3 regions of the Chryseobacterium sp. FW101-FHT12H09 genome follow, and region 2 is predicted to be linked to each of the others. Evidence: riboswitches for the same ligand, from Rfam matches in the RefSeq annotation. Region 2 holds a riboswitch; each other region holds the start of a gene.
The links. A riboswitch is a leader RNA that binds a small molecule or an ion and turns the genes downstream of it on or off. The one in region 2 is predicted to bind cobalamin.
Positions count from the first base shown of each region.

Region 1 (7,806 bases), on a different contig from region 2:
ATCTCTCTCCAAAATAAAGTGATGTTTTAGAAGAAGTCCAATTGAATTTTCATTATCCTTATTTGTAATAGCTAAAATTTCCTGCAAATTTAATTCATTAAAACCGTAATCTAAAACCGCTTCTAATGCTTCGGACATTATTCCTTTTCTGTGATAGTCGGGTAATAATTCATAACCCACTTCCGCTACTTTTCGGTCTTCAGAAAAATTCCACAGGCAAATTGTTCCGATAAGATTGGATTTATCTTTATAAGAAATACCTAAATAAAGGGTTTGCTTATTTTCAGTATTTTTTTTAATCGTTAAAATAAAATTCAATGCATCATAATTCGTTTTGGGCGAATTTCTCAAAACATATTTATTGATCACCTCGTTACTTCTGATCTTTAGAATATCTTCAGCATAGGTTTCATCAATCTCCTTTAAAATTAATCGTTGGGTTTCTAGGGTCATCTCAGCTTAATTTATAGACTTCAATTTTAAATAATGATCTTTCCCTAACGTAACATAAAATAGAGATAAGAAAGGATTACGACCACTTAAATTATATCGAAGTACCTCATCCTGATTGATTTCTAAGTTGATTACATTAGATCTGCACCAATCGATTTGCGCTCTTAATTGATATATACCTGGCATTACTTCAAATTCTTTAGATTCTCCGTCTTTAATCTCACCTATTTTCTTATCTCCCAAAAAGATTCCTATAGATCTTAAAGCATTCGAAAATTCAGATGAACGGTTAATAATTAGTTTTGTCACTGTCTTGTATTTAAATTATTAATGGTCTCTTTAATAATCAAATATACATAATAATCAAATTTCTCACTAAATTTGCAGTGTGTATATAAATAAAGAAGATTTAAACGAATTAGAGTTTCCGCAATTGCTCGCGGAAATTTCTCCTTTTGCGTATTCTCCGAAAACAAGAGAAAAAATCCTTCACCTTCGTCCGATGGAAATTGACGAAGCAGAACTTTCTTTGAAAAAAACTTCAGAATATCTTTCTAGTTTTGAAAGTTCAAATGCTATTCCGTTCGATGAATATGAAGATATTGAAGCAGAGCTTAAATTAATGCTGATCGAAAATTACCGTCTGGAAAACAGCGCTTTCATCAAAATAAAAACTTTAACGGAACAAATAGGAAAGCTACAAAAATTCTTTCCAACCATGCCTGATACCTTCCCTAATCTTATGGAAGATGCTTCTGTTCTGGAATTTAAAAAAGAGATCATTGATAAGGTTGATAAAGTTTTCAATCGTTTTGGGGAAGTGAAAAGTGAAGCTTCACCTATTTTAAAAACGTTACGAACAGAAATTCAGCAAGCTAAAAAAGCAATTCAGGAAAATTTCAATCGTGTATTGTTCAATTATGGCCAAAGTGATTTTTTAGATGATATCCGAGAAAGTATTATTGAAGACCAAAGGGTTTTAGCTGTAAAATCAGCATACAAAAAAAGAGTTCCCGGAAGAGTTTTAGGACTTTCAAAAACCGGTTCTATCACATATATTCAACCGGATAGTGTGGTAACCCATTATTTTAAGCTTAAAGAAAATGAGGAGGAAGAGAAGAAAGAAATTGATAAGATCCTTAGAAAGCTGACTGCTGAATTAGCAGAATTCCAACCTCAGCTTTGGCGATATCAGAAATATATCTTTGATCTCGACTTAACGAGGGCGAAGGCTAAGTTTTCAGAAATGATTAATGGTGTTTTACCTAAGATCAACCGCCATAAAACACTCAGATTAAGAGAGGCCTTCCATCCTTTGCTATGGTTGAGAAATAAGGCAGAAAACAAAACAATCCACTCGCAGACATTAAGTTTAACGGAACACAACAGAATCATATGTATTTCAGGACCGAATGCGGGAGGAAAGTCGATTACGCTGAAAACGGTCGGATTACTCCAATTAATGATTCAGAGTGGAATTTTAGTTCCTGTTCATCCGAAATCTGAAATGTTTTTCTTTGATAAGATCATGACGGATATTGGAGATAATCAGTCGATTGAAAATCACCTTTCTACGTATTCATCCCGATTAAAGAAAATGGGTGGTATCATTCGTGAGTCTGATGCCAATACTCTTTTATTGATCGATGAGTTCGGAACCGGTTCTGACCCGGAATTAGGTGGTGCTTTAGCAGAAAGTTTCCTTGAGTTTTTCTATGATAAAAAGAGTTTTGCCATTATAACAACACACTATACCAATATCAAATTGGTTATAGAGCAGCTTCCCAATGCTGAAAATGCAGCGATGTTGTTTAATGAGGAAACGCTGGAACCAATGTATAAATTAGAAGTCGGACAAGCGGGAAGCTCATTCACTTTTGAGGTTGCTGAAAAAAATAAGATCCCTAGATTTATCATTCATTCTGCAAAGAAAAAAGTAGAACATGATATTGTAAATCTTGATAAGACGATTGTAAAACTGCAGCAGGAAAAATTTGAGGTTGAAAAACTTAAAACAGACCTTGCGGAAAGAAAAGAATCAGTTGAAGATAAGCGTGACAATCTGCAAAAACTAAACGAACAGCTCCAGCAAAAGCTTTTCAATTTCCAAAAATTATATGAAGATGAACACCGCAAACTTCAATTCGGAAATAAAATTGAGGCCTTTGTTGATAGTTACGTAAAAGGTAAATCCCGAAAGGATGTTGTGAAAGATTTCGTAAAGATCCTGGAGCAGGAAAAGTTTCGAAAAGTGGGTGCTGATAAAGATGAAACAAAACGTCTTCAAGTGGTAAAAAGAAAAATTACCCAGCAGCTCAAAAAAGAAGATGTTATTGAAAAGATCGCTGAAACGAATGAAAAGATAGAGGAGAAACGTAAAGTAGACCGCGCCGTATGGATGAAAATAGGACAACGGGTCCGTATTCCGGGAAGTACAAGCGTCGGTACTATTGAAAAAATTTCCAGAAATAAAGTGATCGTTAATTATGGAACCTTTAAGACCACAATTAATGCCGATGAATTAGAGAGAATTTAAAGCTTATTTAGCAACAAATTAAATTTAATAAAAAACAAAAGAGAGTACTTCAAGCACTCTCTTTTCTCTTTTCTCTCACTTCTTAATAAATTTTAACCTGATATTATTATTTTCTTTTCCTTTGAATTCAATAAAATACACTCCTTTAGGCTGAAGTTGCTGTAATACTTGAGACCTGAACATTGGTTGGCACATTTTATTAGTTTTTAATATTTTAATGAAAATTATACTAATATATTGAATCATCATTATAGGATATCAAGGAAATTTTATAAAATTAAAATTCCCTTTATTTTTGCAATAAAGAAAAACAAAAGCAATATTCATTCAACTTTTTATATCTTTAAAAGAAAATGTTTAAGAAAATCATCTTTGGAATAATTGCTTTTCTGTTAGTATGGATCCTGTTTATATGGGGAAAATACTATTTTTTCTATCCATCTTATTCACAGGAAGATATCAATACTATTTTTAAAAAAGAAAATCTGAAAGCTCCCGTTTATGACTCTATAAACATACGCGGATACAGTATTCATTATCTCACTAATAAAGCCAATGATGATGTAATCACTAATCAGGAAACGCGAAAGAAAAAGCCCTACCTCTTCTTGATACATGACAGTGGAAAGAATTCCGGATATTTTTTAGACTATTTTAAGAATAAAGAAATCAATAAAATATTTCATATCATCGCAGTGGATAGGATTGGTTTTGGGAAATCTCATTTTATAAAATCTGAAAGTGAAGATCAAAAAGAGTTTGGGGAAGATTTAGACTATGTAACTTCTGTCATGCCTAAAGAGATTTTAAAGAATGAAGGCCAACACCTTGAAGAAGTTCGTATTGTTACGAATGGTTGTGCCGGTTTATTGGGCTTAAAAGCATACAACTGGGCAGATTTAACTTATGTGAAAGTTTTCATGTTTTATCCCGAAACAGAACCCAGATTTTTTGGAAGTATTTTCTTTAGTAAACTAATCTCCAGTCCATTTTTAAGCTTTCTTTTTCCACGGGACTTTGTGAGTAAACATCAAGACTTATTATTGATGGATGATTCAAAAGGACAAGGCAGAAAAACCCTTTTTGAAAATGCTAAAATTTCCGAAAACAAAGGAATCAGCAGCGATGGCCCTATGTTTCCTGCAGGTAAGGGATTCAAATCTATATTCTTTATAGTTGCAAACAAAAAAGCGAAGGAACAGACCGAAAATATCATTGAAACCAATAATTTTCTGATAGAAGAAGCTGATAAAAAGAACATTTATAAAGATCCTGGGTTCGTGCTGGATAAAATTTTATTGAACGATTTTTATACTTTGGATTTTAATAGGATTAGAAGATAATGTCCTGCATATTGAACCGTCTTTTTAAATATTTCAAACAAAGTTCAACCTTTTTACAGGTCATCTAAAACCAATAACTAATATTAAGGATTTAGAGTTATATAATTATCTTCCGAAAAGTATTTAATTTATATATTTGATGCATCAAAAATTTTTCATAATGATTTCCGTAAATAAAGCAGTCTATTTATCAGCCATCAGTTTATTCTCATTAGCTTTTGTAAAAGGCCAGCAAAAAATTCCTTTTGGAGTGGTAAAGGCTGAAGAGGGTTACGCGAATGTTAGGGTTGCCAAGGATAATTATAGAAAAATTGTTGATAAGATCAGAATGCGTAAAGGGGACGTCTTTCTTTATGTAAAACCGGCTCCGGGAGAAACGGAATGGTTATGGATCAAATATCCCGAAAAGCAAGACACTGAAAAACCTTTTGTGAGATATGAGAATCTTGACAAAGAAGGTATGGTGAATAAAGAACGTGTAGCTTTTATTGATCAGCTTCCTCAATACACACCGTCCAAATCCAAAAACGGAAGATCCCTTATTTTCACTGACAATAACAATCCTAAAATACCTACTGCCCAAAGAAATAAGGTTATCATTGATGTCTATCCTTCCAATGCCAGTTATAGGAAACAGGAAAAAGATGCGGATGGAACAATCCTTACTATTGATAAAGTAAAACCTTGGGGTATCAGTAAAGAACTTCCTGAAGGGATGACAGAAATCAAGTCTATCCGTGTACAACAGGTTGGAAGAGGTTCCGTTTTTGTAAGAGAAGCTATTAAAAATATGTTCCAGCCGACTATGGATTTCAATAACATTAGTGTTGCTGCTATTGACAATGATAACATTTTTCTTTATATGATCAACGGTTCCGGGGAAAACAGATATACCACGCTCTGGACGATCAGACAGGGAAAGGTTGCTCACCAGATTATTTTTAAAAATCCTGAATAATTCATTATACTTCTCTGTATTATCCTTATTTTTGTCATTGAAAAAGTTTTAACGCTTATTCATCACAGGAATTGGTTCTGTTTAATCACAGATTAATAGGGAATCGTGTGAAAATCACGAACTGTCGCGCAACTGTAAGTAACTAAAGTCTTTATAATAAACCACTGTGCAAAAGCATGGGAAGGGATAAGGATGTTACAAGTCAGGAGACCTGCCACTTTCTATAAACAAGAAACTTTCGCGGCTTGAAGTTTATTGATCTGATGGATTGTTTCAGGAATTTCACCTTTCCTGTTATTATTCTGTTTGCTTCAATATATTTCATTTCGCTTTAATTTAATAATGAAATATGACTACAGAAGAAAGAATTCAAGCATCCGAAACCAGAATCTTTAAAGCGGTTTTCCCTAACACAACCAATCATTATGATACTCTTTTTGGAGGTACAGCGATGCAATTGATGGATGAAGTGGCATTTATTACTGCTACACGTTTTGCAAGAAAAAGAGTGGTAACTGTAAGCAGCGACAAAATTGACTTTAAGAAACCTATTCCTGCCGGAACTATTGTCGAGCTGATAGGAACGGTTTCTCATGTTGGAACAACAAGTATGAAAGTAAATGTAGAGATCTACACGGAACAAATGTATTCTTATGAAAGAGAAAGAGCTATTGTGGGAGACTTTACTTTTGTGGCTATCGATGAATTTAAAAAGCCTGTTCAAATACTATAATTAGATGAGAAACGCAAGTCAAATTGACTTGCGTTTTCTTTATTTTAAAACTTTTTCGGTCTCTAAACTTCTATTAAGCAGAAGCTGGAAAGCTTCACCCATTTCATCAGAAGCTCTGCTTATTGCATTTTCCAGCATATTTCTGATTTGACTCTCGGTTACTTTTGCTTCGGTCCAGCTTTTCCCCGAAGTATGTGAGTTAAGAATAAATGGCATAATACGGTCTATTGCACAGGCAAAAATAGCATCCGCAGTCTGCTCTTCTTCAAACTCCAACCATAGATTGAAAAACTCTGAACGTAAAGGTTCATCTAAAATTCCAAAAATATTCTGAGCTGATAATTTCTCTCTTTCAAATTTGCCAACCATTGCTTTCTCATCAAATAAGAATGTATCACCAGCTTCAATTTCTACCAGATCATGGATAGAAAGCATCCTTATAACTCTTAACAAATCGATATCTGTCCTGTTTTTAGCATATGGAAAAAGTACCTGTGCCAGTATTATTATCTGCCAAGAGTGTTCAGCAGTATTTTCCCGTCTTGAATCATCTGCATTATAATTTCTTCTCTGCACATTTTTTAAAGCATCTACTGCTAAAATAAAATCGATCTCTTTTTGTATTTTCATTTTAATCTTCTTTATAGTACTGTTTGATCGGATATTTTTTTGATTTTACGATCCACTTGTTATTGATCTTTTGTCGCTTTGTTACTTTTACGAATTCTTCACCACCCATTGCATCTTCTTCCAGCTCGTAAACTTTATCTAGTCCTTTTTTCGGAATTACCTGATACTCTGTTGTTAAATGCCAGCAACACCCGGATTTAGAAAATGTAATTAATCTCTTTCTTTTAGGATCTGTTTGAAACATTCCCAGATTTTCAAAAGCAAGAGTAGTTAATTCATCACTGATAACGAATTGTTTTTTTGTAGAATTGTAGACATATACATCATAGGATGGACCACCATAACTGCTTTCATTCCCATTTCGTATTGCAATATCTTCTGAACCATCAAAATTAAAATCTTCAAAAATCAATGGACTTTGCTCATCATATAATTGAATAACATTGACACTTGGTTGCTGGTCTTTATTCAAATAAAAGTAAAGATCATCAGAGGTTAAAGTCTGAATAGTACGTAATGTTTTTTTATCTTTTAGTTCTACTATCCCACTTCCACTACATTTTTCTGCGTCACAATCATTCACCGTAATCACTGCATCATAGTGATTTGATCCCGTTTTAAGTTCAAAATGATGCTGTCCGGAACATAGAAATCCCAAAAAGATAAAACTGGTCAATGTATTATACTTATTCAATATATAGATTTTATTCAGTACAAATACGACTGAAATTTCATAACAAAAGTATGAATAGCTGTCAAAATCTGGATCATTTATCCTCTAATTTAATTAAATATAATTTTATTTTAAAGACTTGATAAAATTTATTAAACTGATTATCAGTATTTTAAATAATAAATAATAAAAATTTCACTACTTTGTATTGCATAATACCATTTTAATTACATATCTTTGTAATGTAAAATAAGAATAGGTTCAACTAGCTAGGAACTGAATTCTAAATATAACTAATTAAAAACCTTATTAAGATGAATACTGAAAATACCAAAGCGCAGATGCGAAAAGGGATTCTGGAATTCTGTATTTTAAGTCTTATCAATCATCGTGAAATGTATGTTTCCGACCTTATAGATGAACTAAAAAAAGGAAAACTGGATGTTGTAGAAGGCACACTCTACCCTCTTTTAACAAGAT
Region 1 covers NZ_JBYTCP010000003.1:942,135-949,940, forward strand. Annotated here, with positions in the region: gene AC3WRL_RS15060 (GNAT family N-acetyltransferase) at 1-453, opposite strand, end outside; gene AC3WRL_RS15065 (hypothetical protein) at 460-762, opposite strand; gene AC3WRL_RS15070 (endonuclease MutS2) at 842-2,989, shown strand; gene AC3WRL_RS15075 (hypothetical protein) at 3,343-4,332, shown strand; gene AC3WRL_RS15080 (hypothetical protein) at 4,493-5,290, shown strand; cobalamin riboswitch at 5,346-5,523, shown strand; gene AC3WRL_RS15085 (acyl-CoA thioesterase) at 5,640-6,023, shown strand; gene AC3WRL_RS15090 (HD domain-containing protein) at 6,063-6,653, opposite strand; gene AC3WRL_RS15095 (XAC2610-related protein) at 6,655-7,347, opposite strand; gene AC3WRL_RS15100 (PadR family transcriptional regulator) at 7,641-7,806, shown strand, end outside.
Region 1: linked by a shared signal. The riboswitch ahead of AC3WRL_RS15085 (acyl-CoA thioesterase) and the one ahead of prpB (methylisocitrate lyase) in region 2 are both predicted to bind cobalamin.

Region 2 (7,806 bases):
AACAATACCGTTTTTATCAGCAATTAATACATTGCCATTAAATTGTTGGTCAGCGTGTAATTCTTTAAAAAATGTGACAACATCCTTTCTTTGACCAGAGATAAAAGAAAATATAAATAATGGTACCAAGCAAAAAATGTAAGTAGAGACTGTTCTTCTCATAAAATGTTCTTTTGGAAATAGTTTAATAATATATCGTAGTGCTAACTTAAGCGTTCATTAATAGAACAACTCAACATTCAATAACATAACCTCATTAACAAAATTTAATAAAAATAAATAAATTTTAAATAGCTAAAATCAAGCTCATTGCATCAATAAATATATTTCTAATCGCCTTTCTACATTATATTAGCACTGATTTCAAACAATAATATGTACCTTTATAGTGAATTATTTATAAACAAAACCAATCTCAGATTGAGAAATCTAAACAGCACAATGAAGACTATTTTCACGATCCTTTTAGCCTCTGTATTAGCAGTCTCATGCAGCGGAAATGATGACACTTCCGAAAATCCACAGCCAGCAGAAAAGAATGTACACAATTTCGAGTATAAAAATTACCATTTGAAAAATATTGTCCTTTACAAAGGACCCATCGCTCATGAATCTGATCCCGGGGAGTCATATCTAAACAATTACTGGAATTCTTATAAGGAGCCGATTTGGAAAAAGATCAGTGTAGATACAAAAAGCAATTTGATAAAATTGCTTTCCGGGACATCTGCAGATGTATCGTATCCGATTAAAGTTTCAAAAGATTCTTTGTTTATCATTAACAATAATGAACTGAAGTATATAGGAACTTTCAATCAAAAAGAGTCATCTTTTACTCTAAAAAGAACTTTTCAATATGTAAAAAAAGTTCCCAGGAATAATTCTACTCCTTTATTTGTTTCTCGTAATAGTACTTTTGGAATTTCTCAATACACCACCATATTCGGAAATAGTTCATTTACTACACCATCTGAAATGACCGAACCAGGTGATGAAGTTTTATGGAGTAATATTGAATATGATTACAAGGCACTCTAAAAAGTAAAAAGTGAAAAGGTAAAATACAAAAGGAGTAATCTCCTTCCTTTTTTAGTAAAAGCAGTACCTTAGAAGCTGTAATTAACTTGCTTTTAAAATGAATAACACACTACTTCTAGCCATACAAAGTACAATAAAAATAAGTTCGGATGAAGAAGAAATAATTCAAGACTTATTCAAATTAAAAGAATATAAAAAAGGAGATTTCTTTCTTAAAGAAGGCGAAGTTTGTAAGTATGTGGGCTTTATCAAAAATGGTATTGTACGTTATTACATCAATGATGATGGAGAGGAAAAAACCTATGGCTTTTCAAAAGAAAATGAGTTTACCTGTAATTATGAAAGTTTTGTCCCACAAACCCCATCAAATCAGATTATTCAGGCTTTAGAAGATACTGAAATCTGGACAATTTCTTATGAAAATCTGCAGAAATTTTATGAAGAAATAGAGCTCGGGGAAAGATTTGGAAGGATTGTTATTGAGCAGGTTTTCATTCAAACATTAAAAGATAGAAACTCATTCTATACTGATTCTCCAAAATCCCGTTATGAGAAGTTTCTTAAAGAACACTCTGATTTGCAACAACGGTTATCTCAATATTACATTGCTTCTTATGTAGGTGTAAAGCCACAATCTCTAAGCCGGATCAGAAAAAGAATATCCCTTTTTTGATTTATTAACCCAGGTGCATTAATATTTATCAAGAGTTGAAGAATTTTGTATCAACAAAAACAAAATTCTTATGAAACGTTTACAACAACAAACAGCATTTTGGCTTAGCCTTCTTTCAGGGATTGGCCTTCTTTACATCGGCATCCGTTTTTTTATTAACCCGATAGGTGCAGAAATCGATTATGGCATTCATACCGTAACCAATGGAGATTTTTCTTTTCAGTATATTAAAGGTGTGCGGGATTTTTTCTTTGGATTAATTATTATCATTCTTTTATGGAAGAAACAATTATTTGCCCTTGGCTTAATTCTCATTTGGGAACAATAATTCCTGCAATGGATTTTTGTGTGGTATTATCTCATCCCGACTTTAAAACAGGCCATTTAATTTCACATCTAATCGCCGTTATCATTTGTCTGTCCTGTGGATTCTATTATTTAAAAAACCATAAAATTTTAATATCATGATTTATTCAATAGTATTCTGATTTTACACTTGGCGGCTTTCCTGCTTTTTCTTCTTCAATTAGCTGTGTTATTCCCGCAACAAAAAAAAGAATTACACAAAAAGACAAACCTGGCTGGAGTCTTAAACACCTATGTTACAGCCTCTATCGCTTCATCAATTTCTGATAAGCATGTTAAAGGTACTTCAGCAGTACTTCTCGTGTAGTTAGATGTTCAACAGGTAAGTGTTCGATAGCTTTACTTTCTATAAAAGCTCCATCGATTAATATTTTCACTTTTCTGATATACTATTTTAGTGAATTGAGAGGTAGAAATTGAAAGTTGAGAACTGGATTCCATTTTTCAACTTTCAATTTTCAACTTTGCATTAATTAAATAACCAATAGATCTACAAACTCATTAACATTGAGACTGATTAGTTTATCGTATTCTAAAGAGTTTTCTAACACTTGTCTTTGTTGTTTCTCAGGGAAAATACGAGCCAGATTAACTTTATATTTTTTAATCAACTCAGGAATACCCTCATCTCTCCTTCTTTTATGTCCGATAGGATATTCTACCACTATTTCATCCAAAACAGTTCCGTCATTTAATTCAACTGTTAATGCATTAGCAATAGAACGTTTTTCAGGATCATGATAATCCTGAGTAAATTGAACTTCTTCAACACATTCTATTTTATCACGGAGTATATCAATTCTAGGGTCTGAAGCAATGTTATCTTCATAATCTGCTGCAGTCAGTCTTCCATAAATAAGTGGCACTGCTACCATATACTGAATCGCATGATCACGGTCAGCAGGATTGTTTAATGGTCCTTTTTTATCAATAATCCGGATCGCAGCTTCATGCGTACGAATGGTAATTTTTTTGATATCGTCTGTAGTTTTACCCAAGTTTTCTAATTTATGATGCAAGGTCATAGCGGCCTCTACTGCAGTCTGTGAATGGAATTCTGCTGGAAAAGAAATCTTGAATAATACGTTTTCCATCACATAAGAACTGTATTCACGCTGAAATTTAAATTCATTTCCTTTAAATGAAACATCATAGAATCCCCATGTTTTAGCAGTAAGCACTGAAGGATATCCCATTTCTCCTGTTTTAGCAATTAATGCTAAACGCACCGCTCTTGAAGTAGCATCTCCTGCAGCCCATGATTTACGGCTTCCGGTATTTGGAGCATGACGGTAGGTTCTTAGAGACTGTCCATCTACAAAGGCAAGAGAAATAGCATTGATCAACTCATCACGGCTTAGTCCAATTAATTTCCCTACAACGGCAGTAGACGCAAGCTTTACTAATAGTACATGATCAAGACCTACTCTGTTAAATGAATTTTCAAGAGCTATAACACCCTGAATTTCATGAGCCATAATCATTGCCTCTAACACTTGTTTCATTTTCAAAGGTGCTTTTCCTTCCGCAATATTGGTCCTTGATAACCAGTCTGCAGTTGCTAAAATACCGCCTAAGTTATCTGAAGGATGCCCCCATTCTGCGGCTAACCAGGTATCATTAAAATCCAGCCAACGAATAATGGCCCCAATATTAAAAGCAGCCTGAACCGGATCTAACTGAAATTGAGTTCCCGGCACCTTAGCGCCATTCGGAACAACAGTTCCTTTTACGATTGGTCCCAACAATTTGGTACAGGCAGGATAGGTTAAAGCTTCCAGCCCACATCCAATAGTATCTAAAAGGCAGTAATGAGCCGTTTTCCAGGCTAAATCATTTTTAATTTCGTAGTTCAATACGTAATCTGCAATATCGGTTAATACACGATCCGGTTGTGGTCTTTCATTTGAAATGTGTGATGACATCTTTATTATTTTGATTTTAATTATTATTTATTTGAATTGAATTTATTATCTGCTTCCGATAGGAACGAAATCTTTGTTTTCAGGCCCTGTATAATTGGCACTTGGACGAATAATTTTTCCATCCTGTCTCTGCTCGATGATATGAGCACTCCATCCTGTTACCCTCGAAACGACAAATAATGGAGTGAACATTAAGGTGGGAACTCCCATTAAATGGTAAGATACCGCTGAAAACCAATCCAGATTAGGGAACATTTTCTTTTCGTCCCACATGATTTTTTCCAATCTTTCTGCAATATTATAAAGCAACATATCTCCGGCTTCTTCGGAAAGTTCTTTAGCTACTTTTTTTATCACTACATTTCTTGGATCTGATATGGTGTAGACCGGATGTCCGAATCCAATAATTACTTCCTTGTTGGCAATCCGTTTTTTAATATCTTCTTCCGCTTCATCAGGAGAATTATAACGGCTTTGGATCTCAAAAGCAACTTCATTAGCACCGCCATGCTTAGGGCCTCTTAATGCTCCGATTGCTCCTGTTATACAGGAATAGAAATCCGAAGATGTACCAGCAATAACACGAGCAGTAAAAGTAGAAGCATTAAATTCATGCTCGGCATAGAGATTAAGGGATATCTCCATTGCTTTTACCCAGGAATCAGGAGCCTTTTTACCATGCAACAAATGCAGGAAATGTCCACCAATAGTATCATCATCAGTTTCTACATCAATCTCTTTCCCATTATGAGTATAGTGATACCAATATAAAAGCCCGGAACTGAATGATGCCAATAATTTGTCAGCAATATCTCTTGCTCCTGCTACATTATGATCATCTTTTTCAGGCTGAATGCTTCCAATCGCTGAAACCATTGAACGCATGACATCCATCGGGTGTGCAGCTGCCGGAATACTTTTTAAGATATTTCTTACAGAGTGAGGCAGTCCTCTCAATGATTTTAATTTGGCTTTATAGTTTTTTAATTGAGCTCCTGTTGGTAATTGTCCATAAATAAGAAGGTAAGCTACCTCTTCAAATTGTGCTTTTTCCGCAAGATCCAAAATATCATAACCTCTGTAATGGAGATCATTTCCGCTTTTACCAACACTGCAGAGAGCAGTATTACCAGCTGTTACACCCGAAAGCGCTACGCTTTTTTTGGGCTTAAAAATAGGTTCATTATTCATTGATATTTTTGTTCTTTTGAAATAGGTTATTTAATTTTTGTTCATAGTCGTGATAGCCGATACTTTTGTAAAGCTCGTCGCGGGTTTGCATAGTATCAAGTACATTAACCTGAGTGCCATCCTTTCGGATATGTTCATAAACATTCTGAGCAGCTTTATTCGCTGCACGGAAGGCCGAAAGTGGATATAAAATCAAACCTACTCCAGCATTTTTAAGTTCATCAACAGTGTACATTCTGATCATTCCAAATTCGGTGATATTGGCTAATACGGGAATACCTGTTGCATCGACAAATTTTTGGTAATAGCTTAAATCAGGAACAGCTTCCGCAAATATAAAATCTGCCCCGGCTTCTTTGTAAGCAACTGCTCTTTCCAATGTTCTTTCTAATCCTTCATTCGCAAAAGCATCTGTTCTTGCTCCGATAACGAAATTTTCATCTGTCCTTGCATCAACCGCAGCTTTTAAGCGGTCTACCATTTCATCTTTACTCACTACTTCTTTACCAGGACGGTGTCCACAACGTTTTGCTCCTACCTGATCTTCAATATGTAAAGCCCCAGCTCCAGCTTTAATTAAGGATTTTACAGTTCTTGCCACATTAAATGCTGAAGGACCAAAGCCCGTATCCACGTCCACCAATAATGGCAGATCACATACGTTGGTTATCCGTTGAATATCGATTAATACATCTTCAAGGGTTGTTATTCCCAGATCGGGAACTCCTAAAGAACCTGCAGCAACCCCTCCTCCTGAAAGATAAATGGCATTGAAACCTGCCTGCTGTGCCAACAATGCATGATTAGCATTGATCGCTCCTACAATCTGAAGAGGACTTTCTTTTTGCATCGCCTCCCGAAACCGTAATCCGGCAGACTCTAAACTAACATTTTTACTCATCTTTAATATTATTGTTCGTTTTAATGTATTTAACTCACATACCATCAACAATTTAAAAAATTATCTTTTTTAAATTCTGTTAAATTAATCAAACGACCTATAAACCTTAGCGAACGGCTGAATGGGTATACAATCATCTTTTTAATGTTTATAAATCATTATAAAAAGAGGGTGATAAACTTCACAATACTTTGTAAGAGAGAAAATTATGGAAAGGGGTGATACGCCAGAGTTATAGATACAGCATAACTTTAAAAGCTAATACTACAAACTATCTCTAAATTATGATAATGTACCCAGAAAAAGTTGTGCACGATTATCAAAACGTATCATACCTGACTATAAGCTTCAGATCGCGAAAGCATCGTCAATTCGAAATAGGCAGGTCTCCTGACTTGTAACGATTTTTATCGTCCTTCCCATTCACAAGAGCGAACAGTGGACCTTGATTGATAAAAACCTTTTGAGTGTTACTTACAGTTGCGCGACAGTTCGTGATTTACACACGATTCCCTTTTAATTCACAGCTAAGTGTAACCAGTTTCGGTTGATAAAGAAGTTTAAATGAACTCCTTGGTGGTAAATATAACTATTTTATTGAAACGTTAATATATTAATTCACGAACAAGCGTTAGGATTTTACAACAGCCTGTAAATATGACAATTAAAAGTAATTCAAAATTTTAAAAAAATAACTAAATGACAAAAATCATATAAAAATAAATTGTCGAAAAGGAATGCTAAGGACGTTTTTTAGAAAAAACATATGCTATAAATATCAAAAAAGATCTCATGCGAATTGAGAGAAAACTAAAATTCATAATCACCTCTTCCTGTTTCATTTTGAAAAAAGTCAGGTTAAAAGTATACTATATTGCAAAAAACAGCTATAAAAGCTCTTTAACTTTCTCGCCTGCATTTTTCAAAGATATTAAACTGTGAGAAGTAATACGGTCAGCAAAAACAATCCGAAAATGATGACTAAACTGATCTGTCAAACTAAAGATTTCTCCTGGGGTAAATAAAATCCTCTGGTCATCGCAATACCTATAAAACATCTTCATATCAACTGCTTTTGATAAGCTTCCCCAAATGCTGTATCCCCCTTGCGGATCCTCAAAATATGAACCCTCTGGAAAAGAAGTACGTAACGCCTGTAAAACATCTCTAGCCTGATCATACAATTGTTTACGAAACGAACGTAAATGCTTACTATAGCTGTGATCTTCAAGTAATTTAAGCAATAACTCCTGATATATTGGAGCTACCGATCTTCCCAGAGAAAACCTCAGCCTCTCTGCCTTTGCATGGTACCTCCCTGAATGTAACCAACCGAGACGAATACCCGGTGCCAATGTTTTAGAAAAAGAAGAAAAGGTCATCACCCAGCCATATTCATCAAAATTGCGTATGCTGGAAGGACGTTCATCACCAAAATAAAGATCTCCATACAGATCATTTTCAATGATCGGAAACTGATGATCCATGGCAATGGATAACAGCTCCTTTTTGGTATTATCAGTCATTAACCTCCCTGTTGGATTATGGAAATTTGGGGTAACAACAAGTGCTTTGATATCATTGGCAGCAGAAACCTTTTTCAAATATTCTGTGTCAAATCCGTCTTCACCATGAATAGGGATTTCCAGGACTTTAAGCTTAAGATTAGTGATCACCTCCAGAACAGAAAAAACACATGGGCTTTCAACAGC
Region 2 covers NZ_JBYTCP010000001.1:690,221-698,026, forward strand. Annotated here, with positions in the region: gene AC3WRL_RS03090 (serine hydrolase) at 1-162, opposite strand, end outside; gene AC3WRL_RS03095 (hypothetical protein) at 442-1,038, shown strand; gene AC3WRL_RS03100 (Crp/Fnr family transcriptional regulator) at 1,136-1,711, shown strand; gene AC3WRL_RS03105 (DUF4267 domain-containing protein) at 1,782-2,039, shown strand; gene AC3WRL_RS03110 (bifunctional 2-methylcitrate dehydratase/aconitate hydratase) at 2,551-4,002, opposite strand; gene prpC (bifunctional 2-methylcitrate synthase/citrate synthase) at 4,048-5,193, opposite strand; gene prpB (methylisocitrate lyase) at 5,186-6,094, opposite strand; cobalamin riboswitch at 6,458-6,651, opposite strand; gene AC3WRL_RS03125 (aminotransferase-like domain-containing protein) at 6,982-7,806, opposite strand, start outside.

Region 3 (7,806 bases), 110 kb from region 2:
CAGATAGAATCCAGAGATTTACAAATCTACCCTAACCCAATTTCAAATCAGGAAATCTTCGTTAAAGGTGAGACTCAAAATATTAAAGTAGCGGAGATCTATAATTTACAAGGGAAAGTAATGCAGACTATTAACAGCCCTTTTAAAAACAGCAGAAACTCAATTAAAATTAAAAGTCTTGAACAGGGAATTTACATTCTGAAATTAGATAACTCTAGTTTGAAGTTTATCGTTAAATAAAAATTTAACTTAATTATAAATATAATGGCTTCTCTTTAATTAAAGAGAAGCCATTTTACTATTAAATATTATTTTAATTCTCTTTAGCTGTGCTTATTACCTTTTATTATACAATCATTCAAGAGATTATTTTTTAAATAAAAAAGACTACAATTTTCATTGCAGTCTTTTTAGTTATCATTAACTGGATATTTATTTACCCATGTTTTTTAATTGATTAATTTGATCCATATAACCGCTCCAACCCACTGTTGAAAGAACAAAGATCATGTATATTAAACTTAGAATTCCTATAATAAGACCGATAATACATAATATTCTTCCTACTTTCAAATTATCAAAATCTGAATATAAACTTGGATTTTGTTGATATAAAGCATTATCCTTATTATAAAGGTTCATTCCGATTAATCCGCAGATTACTCCAACAATTCCGTTACAGCAGCAACTTCCTAAGATTGCAACGATTCCTAATACTAATACTGTTGTTGCGTTTGGTAATTTTTGATTCATAGTTTTTTATTTTAATAATTTTAATTTATTGGTAAAGGATGTCTGTAAAAATAGGAAACTACCATGATAATTGAATTAATAATTGCTAAAAAAACTAATGCATTACCGTAATTTCTTTTTTTGTCAATAAAATTCAACCCCACAGTACATAAAAAAAGCAGTAAGGTATATACTGCAGGAAACATATGAAAGGCTTCCGAAAATTTTCCCTCAAAAACCAAAACTATTGCTCTTTGTGTACCACAACCAAAGCATTCTATTCCTAAGAATTTCTTACTTGGACAAGGCAGCATAAAATCTTCGATTTTCATTTTTGGTATTTTTACTATTATTATCTAAAATTAAGAAGAAATTTTAGCTCTGAGATATTGATGCGGAAAAAAACATTCTTCCTGCATTTCAAATGAGCCCTGAATGGCAATATAGGGATTCCTCAAAATCTCTCTGGCAATAAAGATCAGATCTGCGTCTCCTTTTTGTAAAATATTTTCGGCTTGTTCCACTTTAGTTATCAAACCTACTGCTCCTGTCTTTACTACAGCTTCATTTCTTACCCGTGAAGAGAAAGGTACCTGATAACCATCAAAAACAGATATTTTTGCTCCATGGATATTTCCACCACTGGAAACATCTACTAAATCTACATTATGATCCTTTAAAACTCTTGCCAATTCTACACTGTTATCAACACTCCATCCATTTTCAGCATATTCAGTTCCTGAGATTCTAACAAATAGTGCTACATTTTCGTTCAACTCATCATTAACTGCGTCTACAATTTCTAATAGAAATCTTATTCTGTTCTCAAAACTTCCCCCATATTCATCTGTTCTGATATTAGAAAGTGGAGATAAAAATTGATGGATCAAATAACCATGTGCCCCATGAATTTCTATGATGTCAAAACCAGCTTTAACAGCTCTTCTTGCAGCAGTCTTAAAATTTTGAACCTGTTCTTTAATTTCTTCAACAGTTAAAACATGTGGAATTCTTTCAGTCGGATGATAAGGAATTGGACTTGGAGCAAGAGTTTCCCATCCTTCCTCCATGGGAATCTGAATATTATTCCAGGTAGATCCTTTTCTTCCAGCATGCGCCAGCTGGATTCCAATCTTACTTTCAGAATTTGAATGAATGAATTCTACAATTTTCTGAAGCTTGGCCGCCTGTTCGTCATTCCAGATACCCATACATTTATTGGTAATTCTTCCACGAGGTTCAACACCCGTTGCTTCAACCATTACTAATCCTGTTCCTCCTTGGGATCTACTTCCATAGTGGACAAAATGAAAGTCATTTGCTAATCCGTTTTCACACGAATACATACACATGGGAGACATTACCCAACGGTTTTTCAGTTCAACATTTCTAAACTGTATTGGAGTATATAACATCTTTATCTATTTTGGATTTTAATATTAAATGACGGAATAAAATTGGCTTGCCTACGTGCTGAAAAAGAACTAATTTTATCCCCCCTTTTTAGGCTCCAATATATGAAAAAAGACATACAGATCGGCTATGAATACTTTAAAAATAGTAGCGAACTGAACGATATAGAAAAAAAACTTTTCGAAAGAGCGAAACTAGCTCGTGAAAATGCTTATGCCCCTTATTCTGAGTTTTTTGTTGGCTGTTCCATTTTGCTGGAAAACGGTGAAATTTTCTCTGGAAACAATCAGGAAAATGCAGCCTTTCCTTCAGGACTTTGTGCTGAGAGAACAGCTTTATTCTGGGTTGGTGCTAACTTTCCGGATCAAAAGATCAAAAAGATCTTTATCGTGGGCGGACCTAAAGAATTTTCTGAAAAGAATCCTCCTATCCCTCCATGTGGAGCGTGCAGACAAAGTTTAATGGAGTACGAAACAAAGCAAAATGAAAATATTGATCTTTATTTCTCAAGCATGAATGATGAGATTGTAAAAGTTCATTCCATTAAAGATCTACTACCTTTCTATTTTGATGCTACGTTTTTATAATCACTAAGAGTAAAATCATGAAAGTTTAAATTTGCTTATCAATATCATTTAATAACAGAATATTTCGTGATTTCTGATTTAAAAAAACACATTTTAATAGATAAAATTGGCGTTTCTTTTTAAAAACTTATCTTTGCAAAAATTTTGGTTTTCAAGCTATTGAAAATAATAGGGAATTGGGTGGAAAACCCAAACTGTCCCCGCAACTGTAAATCGCAACTATCATATTCTATAACAAACCACTGTGCAAACGGGAAGGTATAGAAAAGCGAAAGTCAGGAGACCTGCCAAAATGATAATATCAAAAATATATTGCTTTCGGAGGAAAAGTAAAATAGTATGAAAAAAACTTTAGTACTACTTTTATCGTCATCTGCCTATTTTTTTTGTCTGGGACAGGAGAAAGCAATTGACACCGTGTATATTTTTGACAACCAAATGAATAAAGTAAAGCTTTTTCATAAGGTAAATACGATTACTCCACAAGATGTGGAAAAAAACTCCACCAATCTTTCAGAGCTTCTACGTTTCCAGTCCAGCGTTTACATTAAAGAAAATGGCCGTGGTGCTGTATCTTCGCCTTCATTTAGGGGAACAACTGCACAACAGACTGCTTTTGTATGGAATGGGATTAATATTAACTCCATATTTCTTGGACAAGGAGACATTAATAATATCCCTTTATTCGGATATGATCAGATTGGAATAAAAGCAGGTGGTGGAAGTGTCATTTATGGAAGTGGTGCTATTGGAGGAAGCATTCATCTCAATAACAATTTAGGCTTTAATGATGGCTTCAAAGCATCTTTATATTCTGAGGCAGGTTCTTTTAACACCTTTAATAATTTTGCTCAAGCTGCCTATAGCAATGATAAGTTCAGTTTTAAAGTTTCGGGAAATCACTCGATCAGTCAGAATGATTATGAAGTTGAAGAGAAAAATTACCTAAACAGAAACGGGAAATATTACAATACAACATTTAATGTTGGTATATCATACAAAATTGCCAATCATCAAACCCTTTCGTGGCAAAGTCAGTTTTTTGATTCCGCTCAAAACTATCCCATTTTTGTCGAAAATGGGAACAGAACAAGATATGAGACACAAAGTACCAGAAGCTTACTTTCTTGGGACATCAATAAAAGTAAATTTTCGAATAGCCTAAAAGCAGCTTATACAGAAGAAAACTTTCAATATTTCGGCAATTATAACGCTCCAAAAACAAGTGGATCTACAGGAAAGAATTACATTTTTAAAAATGATTTTAACTATTTCATTGTTCCAAAACTGAATTTTAATGTAATTACTGAATTTCAGGTGAATAAAGGAGAAGGATATCAGCCCGTCATCCCAGGTATAAAAACAGAGGGAATTGGAAATGTAAGTAGAAATGTGGGATCTGTGGCTGGATTATTACGCTATTTCCCAACGAAAGATCTGCGTTTTGAGGCTGGAGTAAAAAAAGATTTTGTTGAAAATATAAATGCACCTCTGCTTTATTCATTATCCGGAAAATGGGATCCTCTACAATGGTACAGCGTAGGTTTGAATATATCCAAAAACTTCAGATTTCCCACTTTCAATGAGCTGTATTGGAATCCCGGGGGAAACCTTGATTTAAAACCAGAAACATCATTCCAGATAGATATGGATCATGATTTTAAATTTGGTGCGTTTAAACTTACATTAAGCCCATATTATCTTAATATTTCAGACAATATTGTTTGGCTTCCTACAGAATACGGTTATTGGTCTCCTGTAAATATCAACAAGGTGGAATCTTATGGTTTAGAATCTCAGATTACATTTGATAAAAAATTCAATGAACACCATTTCAGATTCAATGTTGGATATACCTTTGCCAAATCAATTAACAAAGAAACTAAGAACCAGATGGTATATGTCCCACTTCATAAAGTTTTTGGAAATTTTGATTATCAGTACGATTTCTTAAAATTTTATGTTCAGGGTTTATTTAACGGTCTTACATATACCACAACCGATGAAAAAAGAGAAGACGCTCTGGATCCTTATTTTGTTTTAAACACTGGAATTTCGGCAACCATCCTAAAAAAATACATCATAGGGTTTAAAGTAAATAATTTAACCAATACTGTTTATGAAACGGTATCCTATTATCCTATGCCAAAACGAAACTATAGTATTTCAGCAACAATAAATTTTTAATTAAAAATAACATGAAAATAACTAAACTCTTACAACTTTTATTTGCTACCATATTGCTATTCAATATTTCGTGTAGTAACAATGATGATGATACATTACCAGTAATTACTTATGAAAATGGTTTCTTAATCGCTAATGAAGGGAATTTTGGAAAGCCTAATGCAGAAGTAACTTTTGTTTCAAGAGATCTGACTTTTAGCCAGAACAGTATTTTTTCTAAAAACAATGGAACTCAACTGGGAGATGTTTTACAATCTGTAGCATTCAATGGTGACAAAGCATATCTTCTGTTGAACAATTCCAATAAAATTCAAGTGGTTAACCGTTATACTTTTAAAAGTACAGGTACAATTACTGATCAAATTGATCAGCCTCGTTATGTTGCCGTTACTACTAATAACGTATATGTAACTAACGATAAGTATAACGGTGCAAAATATGTAAGCATTTATAAAAGCTCAGATTTATCTTTCGTTAAAAAAATTACGTTCAATGATGCTGTAGAAAGAATTGTTGAAGCTGGAGGAAACATTTTTGTTCAAAATGCAAGTTTTGGTTTTGGAAACAAAATTACCTACATCAATACTTCAAATAATGAAATACAATCTGTAATCACATTACCAAACGGAAATATCAACAGAACTATTTCTTATAATGGAAATGTTTATGTTATTGCTTCAGAAGCTACAGATTCCTATATTTATCAGATCTCTAATACTGGAAACATTACCAAAACGACTACTTTAACAGGTATTGCTAATGCCACCAATCTTCAGATAGATGGCGGGAAGTATTTCTTCTCTTCTGCCAACAAAGTATATTCAATGAATATGACATCTAATATCACTCCTACAACTCCTATTATTACAGCTGTAGACGGTGGACAATATTATACTTTATATGGATTTAGCGTTGTAGATGGAAAAATCTTCACATCAGACGTTAAAAACTTTACTGAAGACAGTGAAATTACAGTATATACAACTTCAGGATCAAAGATTAAGTCCTTTACAACGGGTAAAGGTTCTAATGGTGTATATCTGAATTAAGAAATTTATACTTCGATATACAAATAAATTTTATTTTTTTTCATCATTTGTGTTTTTTCCGGGCTGCCTTAGGGCAGCCCGGATTTCTTTTATAAAAGATTTAAATAAAAAAGATCTGAAATAGTTTTTCAGATCTTTTTTATTATTTGAAGTTTTATTTTAAATTTTAGCTTCTAGTCCTAATTTTTCAGCTTCAATAATTACGAATCTTTTCGCCTCATCATGGTCATTTAAAATTTCACCTTCTAAAATAGCTTCTTTTACTTTTTCTTTTAAAATCCCAATCTCGCGTCCCGGTTTAAGATCAAACATCTCCATAATTTCTTCTCCTGAAATTGGGGGCTGAAAGTTTCTTACCTGGTCTTTTTCTTCAACCTCTTTTATTTTGACGGCAACATATTCAAAATTACGTTTGAACTTATCCTGTTTTTTAGAATTTTTCGTCGTTATATCTGCTTTACAAAGTGTAAACAGATCTTCCATATCTTCACCGGCATCAAACAATAGCCTTCTTAATGCAGAATCGGATGCATCATCTGTAATCAAAGCAATTGGACGGGATGAAAGTTTTACCATTTTCTGGACATACTTTAAATCTGGACCTAAAGGTAATTTAAGTCTTTGAAAAAGCGTTTTTGCCATTTTTGAACCTAAAAACTCGTGTCCATGAAATGTCCAGCCCGTTCCCTCAACAAATTTCTTTGTGGGAGCTTTTCCAATATCATGAAGCAATGCTGCCCAACGTAGCCAGAGTTTATCTGTATTTAACGAGATATTATCTACCACTTCTAAAGTATGATAAAAATTGTCTTTATGGGTTTGTCCTTCTACCTCTTCTACTCCTTTCAGCTCTATTAACTCTGGGATAATGTATTTTAAAAGCCCTGTCTGTCCTAATAAACTTAATCCGATAGAAGGCTTTTCAGACATCATAATTTTATTAAATTCCACCATGATCCTTTCCATAGAAACTATTTTAATTCTTTCTACTTCCTGACTAATCGCCAATAATGAATTTTCTTCTATTGTAAACTGTAAGGTAGAGGCAAAACGAATTGCCCGCATCATTCTCAGTGGATCGTCAGAATAAGTCTGGACAGGCTCTAAAGGTGTTCTTAAAATTTTCTTTTCAAGATCTTCTATCCCATTAAAAGGATCAATAAGTTCTCCAAAATTATCTTTGTTCAAAGAGATAGCCATTGCATTAATGGTAAAATCCCTTCTTTTCTGATCGTCTTCCAGTGTGCCTCCTTCTACTTCAGGTTTACGACTATTTTCAGTATAGCTTTCCTTTCTTGCTCCTACAAATTCTAATTCAAGATCTCTATATTTGATCATCGCTGTTCCATAGGTCTTAAAAACAGAAACTTTTAACTTAGGATCAATTTCTTCAGCTACACTTTGGGCAAGTTCAATTCCACTCTGCTCAGTAACAAAATCAATATCTGTAGATGCTTTTCTTTTCATCAATAAATCCCGAACATACCCACCAACAATATATACTGACTGATTATTTCTGGCCGCTACTTCCGAGATTATTTTAAAAAGCTTTAGATTTTTATTTTGAGTAAGATTGATGAACATATTTATTATTTAATGTAAAACCACTAAGAAATCCAGTTGTAGATCAATGTTTAAAAACTGATGTATTTTAAACAAACTCCATCTTTCTTAATTTCCTAATGGTTAAATGATCTGCAAAGATAATTAAAATCTTGTTTTCTATTCCCGAAGAACTTTTATTCTATTATCACTCCATATTTTTATAACCGAAGATCCTGAAAACTTAGAAACCTTTTCTCGATCTTCTTCCACGGCATAATCAACCAAATTGATTA
Region 3 covers NZ_JBYTCP010000001.1:798,103-805,908, forward strand. Annotated here, with positions in the region: gene AC3WRL_RS03590 (endonuclease) at 1-240, shown strand, start outside; gene AC3WRL_RS03595 (CCC motif membrane protein) at 433-753, opposite strand; gene AC3WRL_RS03600 (DUF2752 domain-containing protein) at 774-1,064, opposite strand; gene namA (NADPH dehydrogenase NamA) at 1,095-2,147, opposite strand; gene AC3WRL_RS03610 (cytidine deaminase) at 2,250-2,732, shown strand; cobalamin riboswitch at 2,861-3,038, shown strand; gene AC3WRL_RS03615 (TonB-dependent receptor plug domain-containing protein) at 3,072-4,919, shown strand; gene AC3WRL_RS03620 (YncE family protein) at 4,931-5,968, shown strand; gene AC3WRL_RS03625 (CCA tRNA nucleotidyltransferase) at 6,128-7,552, opposite strand; gene AC3WRL_RS03630 (L-threonylcarbamoyladenylate synthase) at 7,691-7,806, opposite strand, start outside.
Region 3: linked by a shared signal. The riboswitch ahead of AC3WRL_RS03615 (TonB-dependent receptor plug domain-containing protein) and the one ahead of prpB (methylisocitrate lyase) in region 2 are both predicted to bind cobalamin.